2 linked regions of the Stappia indica genome follow. Each later gene encodes a partner of the first gene's protein in a complex. Links are inferred from orthologs where the notes say so. Each region holds a gene or a part of one and is shown in the gene's direction. Other genes may lie near its edges.

What was found.
Region 2: the proteins of GH266_RS05470 (region 1) and scpA are in contact, whole or in part, in a crystal structure (PDB 8DPB), measured with the Methylorubrum extorquens proteins. The link is inferred for Stappia indica from one-to-one orthologs. Residues at the interface, in SOR26638.1 of Methylorubrum extorquens: Arg20, Ala21, Ala24, Arg25, Thr28, Ser32, Arg33, Arg34, His37, Thr98, Gly99, Gly100, Ser101, Ile102, Leu103, Lys106, Thr107, Ala110, Ala113, Ile114, Asp115, Arg116, Ala118, Phe119, Ile120, Arg121, Pro122, Pro124; in SOR27001.1 of Methylorubrum extorquens: Glu577, Glu578, Asn579, Asp580, Gly581, Arg582, Arg583, Arg585, His596, Ala604, Ser605, Ala608, Asp609, Gly611, Phe612, Asp613, Val614, Asp615, Ile616, Gly617, Pro618, Leu619, Glu625, Arg628, Gln629, Val631, Glu632, Asn633, Asp634, Glu661.

The regions. Positions count from the first base shown.
Region 1 is NZ_CP046908.1:1,137,299-1,140,418, reverse strand. The notes cover bases 162-2,970. They hold GH266_RS05470 (ArgK/MeaB family GTPase), read left to right. Parts: upstream 162-998; coding sequence 999-1,943; downstream 1,944-2,970. Other genes in these bases: GH266_RS05465 (bifunctional diguanylate cyclase/phosphodiesterase), read right to left, coding at 1,944-2,970; ppdK (pyruvate, phosphate dikinase), read left to right, coding at 162-994. Also shown: more of ppdK, read left to right, coding at 1-161; more of GH266_RS05465, read right to left, coding at 2,971-3,120. UniProt on the Escherichia coli protein: Binds and hydrolyzes GTP. Likely functions as a G-protein chaperone that assists AdoCbl cofactor delivery to the methylmalonyl-CoA mutase (MCM) ScpA and reactivation of the enzyme during catalysis.
Region 2 is NZ_CP046908.1:770,366-773,667, forward strand. Bases 68-3,058 are described here. They hold scpA (methylmalonyl-CoA mutase), read left to right. Parts: upstream 68-484; coding sequence 485-2,632; downstream 2,633-3,058. Other genes in these bases: GH266_RS03570 (acetyl-CoA carboxylase biotin carboxylase subunit), read left to right, coding at 68-475; topA (type I DNA topoisomerase), read left to right, coding at 2,919-3,058. Outside these bases: more of GH266_RS03570, read left to right, coding at 1-67; more of topA, read left to right, coding at 3,059-3,302. UniProt on the Escherichia coli protein: Catalyzes the interconversion of succinyl-CoA and methylmalonyl-CoA. Could be part of a pathway that converts succinate to propionate.

The DNA.
Region 1 (3,120 bases):
CGCGGCCCGCGGCTTCGGCGCCGAAGGCATCGGCCTGTGCCGCACCGAGCACATGTTCTTCGAAGAAGAGCGCATCGTCGCGGTGCGCGAAATGATCCTGTCGGAGACCGAACAGGGCCGCCGTGCGGCGCTCGACAAGCTGCTGCCGATGCAGCGCGGCGACTTCACCGAGCTGTTCGAGATCATGCAGGGCCTGCCCGTGACGATCCGCCTGCTCGACCCGCCGCTGCACGAGTTCCTGCCGCATAGCGAGGAGGAAATCGCCGAGGTGGCGGCGGTGATGGGCGTCGACAGCGAGGTGCTGCGGCAGCGGGCGCACGATCTCGACGAGTTCAACCCGATGCTCGGCCATCGCGGCTGCCGACTGCTGGTGACCTATCCGGAAATCGCCGAAATGCAGGCGCGCGCCATCTTCGAGGGTGCCGTGGCGGCCGGCAAGACGACCGGATCGCCGGTGACGCCGGAGATCATGGTGCCGCTGGTCGGCGTCAAGGCGGAACTCGACCTGGTGCGTGCGCGCATCGACGCGATGGCGAAGGCGGTGGCGCAGGAAACCGGCGTCACCATCGACTATCAGGTCGGCACGATGATCGAGCTGCCGCGGGCGTGCCTGCGCGCTGGCGAGATCGCCGAGACGGCGGAGTTCTTCTCCTTCGGCACCAACGACCTGACCCAGACCACCTTCGGCATCTCGCGCGACGACGCGGCTTCGTTCCTCGGCCCCTACCAGCGCATGGGCGTGGTGGAGCGCGATCCGTTCGTCTCGCTCGACCAGGAGGGCGTCGGCGAGCTGATCCGCATCGGCGCCGACCGCGGCCGGGCGGCCCGCCCGGGCCTCAAGCTCGGCATCTGCGGCGAGCATGGCGGCGACCCTGCCTCGATCGCCTTCTGCGAGAGCGTCGGGCTCGACTACGTGTCCTGCTCGCCGTTCCGCGTGCCGATCGCCCGGCTGGCGGCCGCGCAGGCGGCGCTGAAGGCGAAGAAAGCGGCCTGAGGCCATGGCGGTCCGGCGGCCGGCGACCATCGCGGAGCTTGCCGCCGGCGGCAAGCCGGCGCTCGCCCGCACGCTGTCGGCCATCGAGACGGCGGCGGCCGAGCCCGCCTTCCTGCAGCTTCTGGATGAGGCGGCGGGGGCAGGGGGCGGCCGCGTCCTCGGGCTGACCGGTCCGCCGGGCGTCGGCAAGTCGACGCTGACCAACGCCCTTATCCGCACCTATCGCGGGCGGGGCGAGAGCGTCGGCGTCATCGCCGTCGATCCCTCCTCGCAGATCACCGGCGGCGCGCTGCTCGGCGACCGCACGCGGCTTTCCACCGATCCTGAGGATACGGGCGTCTTCGTGCGCTCGATGGCGGCGCGCGACCGGCTCGGCGGGCTCTCCGACCATGCCATCGCCGCCGTCGTCCTGATGCGCGCGGTGATGGACCGGGTGATCGTCGAATCGGTCGGCATTGGCCAGTCGGAGGCGGATGTCGCCCATGTCGCCGACACGCTCGCCCTGTGCATCCAGCCGGGGTCGGGCGACAGCCTGCAATTCATGAAAGCCGGGGTGATGGAGCTGCCCGACTTGGTGCTGGTCACCAAGGCGGACATGGGCGCTCTGGCCCGGCGCGCGGCGGCCGATGTGCAAGGCGCGCTGTCGCTGGCCCGCCCGGCCGGAGCCGCCCTGTCCGAGGTGCTGATGGTCTCGGCGACGGCGGAGCAGGGTATCGCGGAGGCGGTTGCGGCCTGCGATGCCCATGCGGCGCGGCTGGAGGCGGGCGGCGAACTCGCCGGGCGGCGCGCGCGGCAGCAGCGGCACTGGGTGGTGGATGCCGTCACCCGGCGCTTCGGCACGGTGGGACGGGCGGTCTGCGACATCGACGCGGCGCTTGCCGGGGCAGGCGGGCCGTTCGGCGCCATCGCCCGGCTGGACGGCGAGCTTCGGGCGCGACTTGTCCCCTGATCACGCCCTGAGCGGCACGGCCTGCTGATCCTCGCCCGACAAACGGGCCTCAGCTTCGGCGATGCGGCTTGGAGGCACGGGCCGCGACAGGTAGAAGCCCTGCAGGCGGTCGCAATTCGTCCGCTGCAGGATCACCGCCTGCTGGCGGGTCTCGATGCCTTCCGCCACCACCTTCATCCCCAGCGCCTCGCCCAAGTCGATGATCGTCGACAGGATCGCATGGGCATGCGGTGCGATCTCCAGGTCGGCGATGAAGGAGCGGTCGATCTTCAACGTGTTGAAGGGAAAGCGGCGCAGGTAGCTCAGGCTCGAATAGCCGACGCCGAAATCGTCCAGCGCGACGCGCACGCCCATTTCCTGCACCTGGGTGAGGATCTTGAGAATGTCGTTGTCGTTGTCGGCGAAGACCGACTCGGTCACCTCGATCTCCAGCCGCGAGGGCTCGAAGTTGCAGGCCTCCAGCGTGTCGCGAAGGTCCTCGATGAAACGCGGATGGCGGAACTGGGTCGGCGAGACATTGACCGCAAGGCCCAGATGCGGCCAGGCGGCGGCGTCCTGGCAGGCGCGGCGCAGCACGTAGAGGCCGAGATCGTTGATCAGGCCGGTCTCCTCGGCAATCGGCACAAAGGTCGCCGGGCTGATCGCGCCCATGTCGGGATCGGTCCAGCGCAGCAGCGCCTCCACGGACAGGACCTTGGTTCCGTCGATCGTGGTCTGCGGCTGGTAGACGACGTCGAGCTTGCCGCGGGCAATGGCATCGCGCAGGGCGTGGGCAAGGCTCTCCCGGGTGCGCACATGTTCTTCCATGCAGGCCTCGAAGAAGGCCCAGCGGCCGCGGCCGCTCGCCTTGGCCGAGTAGAGCGCGATGTCCGCCTTGCGCAGCAGCTCGCCCATCGACAGGCTGTCTTCGGGCGCAATCGCCGCACCCACGCTGAGACTGACATGCAGGTGGTTGCCGCCGATATACATCGGCACGGCGAAGCGGTCCTGCATGCGCTTCAGCACCTGCTCGATGCGCTCGCGGGAGTCGCAGCCGGGCAGCAGCAGAGCGAACTCGTCGCCGCTGATGCGTGCGAGCGTCGCCTCTTCCGGCACCAGCACGCGCAACCGGCGCGCCGCCTCGCGGATCACCTCGTCGCCGGCGGCGTGTCCCAGCGTATCGTTGATGTCCTTGAAG
Region 2 (3,302 bases), 370 kb from region 1 along the record:
CGGCAGCTACACGGTCGCGCCGCGCGAAGGCGAGGACGGCACGGCGCTGTCGGCCCCGCGCAAGGTGTCGCTCGGTGACTGGAAGCCGGGCACGCCGCTCATCGAGGCGCGCATCGACGGCCGGCCGCTGGCGGTGAAGGTCGACCCGACGCTGCAAGGCTTCCGCCTGCGCCGGCGCGGCGCCGAGGTGGTGCTTTCCTGCCTCACCCCGCGCCAGGCGATGGCCGCGCGGCTGATGCCGGAGAAAATCCCGGCCGACACCTCGAAGATGCTGCTGTGCCCGATGCCGGGCCTGGTGGTGTCCATCGCGGTGGAGCAGGGGCAGACCGTCGAGGCGGGCCAGACGCTCGCCACGGTGGAGGCGATGAAGATGGAGAACGTGCTGAAGGCCGAGCGCAAGGGCGTGGTCAAGACCATCGCCGCCAAGCCGGGCGACAGCCTCGCCGTCGACGAGATCATCATGGAATTCGAATAGGAGCGGGTCATGACCGAGAAGAAGACCGTTCGCGACTGGATGGACCTGGCCTCGAAGGAGCTCAAGGGCAGCGATCCGCAGGACCTCGTCTGGCAGACGCCGGAGGGCATCCCGGTCAAGCCGCTCTACACCGAGGAGGATCTGGAAGGGATCGGGCACCTGGGCACCCTGCCCGGCTTCGAGCCCTTCCTGCGCGGCCCCCGCGCGACCATGTATGCCGGCCGCCCCTGGACGATCCGGCAATATGCGGGCTTTTCGACGGCGGAGGAATCCAACGCCTTCTACCGCAAGGCGCTCGCCGCCGGCCAGCAGGGCGTCTCGGTCGCCTTCGACCTTGCCACCCATCGCGGCTATGACAGCGACCACCCGCGCGTCGTCGGCGATGTCGGCAAGGCGGGCGTTGCCATCGACAGCGTCGAGGACATGAAGATCCTGTTCGACGGCATCCCGCTGGAGCAGATCTCCGTCTCCATGACCATGAACGGCGCCGTGATCCCGATCCTCGCCAATTTCATCGTCGCGGGCGAGGAACAGGGCGTGCCGCGGGCGAAGCTGTCGGGCACGATCCAGAACGACATCCTCAAGGAGTTCATGGTCCGCAACACCTACATCTATCCGCCCGAGCCCTCGATGCGGATCATCGCCGACATCATCGAGTACACGGCGAAGGAGATGCCGAAGTTCAACTCCATCTCCATTTCCGGCTACCACATGCAGGAAGCCGGGGCGACGCTGGTGCAGGAGCTGGCCTTCACCCTGGCGGACGGGCGCGAATATGTGCGCGCCGCGCTGAAGAAGGGGCTCGACGTCGACGCCTTCGCCGGGCGCCTGTCCTTCTTCTTCGCCATCGGCATGAACTTCTTCATGGAGGCGGCGAAGCTGCGCGCCGCGCGCCTGCTGTGGTCGCGCATCATGACGGAGTTCCAGCCGAAGAAGGCCTCCTCCCTGATGCTGCGCACCCACTGCCAGACCTCCGGCGTGTCGCTGCAGGAGCAGGACCCGTACAACAACATCGTGCGCACCGCCTTCGAGGCGATGTCGGCGGCGCTGGGCGGCACCCAGTCGCTGCACACCAACTCCTTCGACGAGGCCATCGCCCTGCCGACGGAGTTTTCCGCGCGCATCGCCCGCAACACCCAGCTGATCCTGCAGCACGAGACCGGCGTGACCAAGGTCGTCGACCCGCTGGCCGGCTCCTATTACGTGGAGAGCCTGACCAACGAGCTGGCCACCCGCGCCTGGGAGATCATCGAGCGCATCGAGGCCGAGGGCGGCATGACAGCGGCCGTCGACAAGGGCCTGCCCAAGCGGATGATCGAGGAGGCCGCGACCCGTCGCCAGGCCGCCGTCGACCGCGGCGACGAGGTGATCGTCGGCGTCAACCGGTTCCGCCTGGAGAACGAGGACGACATCGAGATCCTCGACATCGACAACAAGGCGGTGCGGGAGTCCCAGATCGCCCGCATCGAGCGCACCCGGCGCCAGCGCGATCCCCAGCGCGCGCAGGAGACCCTCGACGCGCTGCGCGAGGTCGCCCGCACGGGCCAGGGCAACATCCTGGAGGCCGCCGTGGAGGCGGCCCGCGCCCGCGCCACGCTCGGCGAGATTTCCGATGCGCTGCGCGAGGCCTTCGGCGACCACGAGGCGGTGCCGAAGGTGGTGCGCCATGTCTACGGGCCGGCCTATGAGGGCGAGCCGGAATACGAGACCCTGGTGCAGCGGCTCTCCGACTTTTCCGCCTCGCTCGGCGAGACGCCGCGCGTGCTGGTCGCCAAGCTCGGCCAGGACGGCCACGACCGCGGCGCCAAGGTGATCGCCTCGGCCTTCGGCGACATCGGCTTCGACGTCATCGCCGGCCCGCTGTTCCAGACGCCGGAAGAGGCGGCGGACCTTGCGGTGAAGAACAAGGTGCATGTGGTCGGCATGTCGTCGCTGGCCGCCGGCCACAAGACGCTGGCCCCGCAGCTGGTCGAGGCGCTGAAGGCGCGCGGCGCCTCCGACGTCATCGTCGTCGTCGGCGGCGTGATCCCGCGCCAGGACTACCAGTTCCTCAAGGATGCCGGCGTCTCGGCAATCTTCGGCCCCGGTTCCAACGTGCTCGATGCCGCCCGCTCGGTGCTCGATCTGATCGCCGGCCGCCGCCGCAACGTGGCGTAAGTCAAGGAGAAGGCGGGCCTTTCGGCCCGCCTCGCCCCTCGGCTCCAAGGCGGGCCGCACTGCACGAGCGGCACCGGCCGCAACGGCGCAAGACCCCTTCCCGTCTTATCCCTTCGCAGCAATAGCGCGGCGATTTCTGCGGCGACCCTTGACCCGCCCTGCCGGAAAGGTCATTTGACAGCGGCCATGCATTTGGGGGATCGTCCCGCGTCAGTCGCGCAGACCGTATCCGCTGCAAGGCGCCGTCCAGACGGGTCGGCGCACCCGTTTTCCTGTTTGGGGTCTCATGAATATCGTCATCGTGGAATCGCCGGCCAAGGCCAAGACCATCAACAAGTATCTTGGCTCAGACTATCAGGTCCTCGCCTCCTACGGCCATGTCCGCGACCTGCCCGCCAAGGACGGCTCGGTGCTGCCCGACGAAGATTTCGCAATGACCTGGGATGTCGATGCGAAGTCCCAGAAGCGCCTCAACGACATCGTCCGCGCCGTCAAGGATGCCGACCGCCTGATCCTCGCAACTGACCCCGACCGCGAGGGAGAGGCGATTTCCTGGCACGTGCTCGAGGTGCTGCGGCAGAAGAAGGCGCTGAAGGACAAGCCGGTCCAGCGCGTCGTCTTCAACGCCATCACCAAGAAGTCCGTCCTCGACGCGATGGCCAACCCGCGC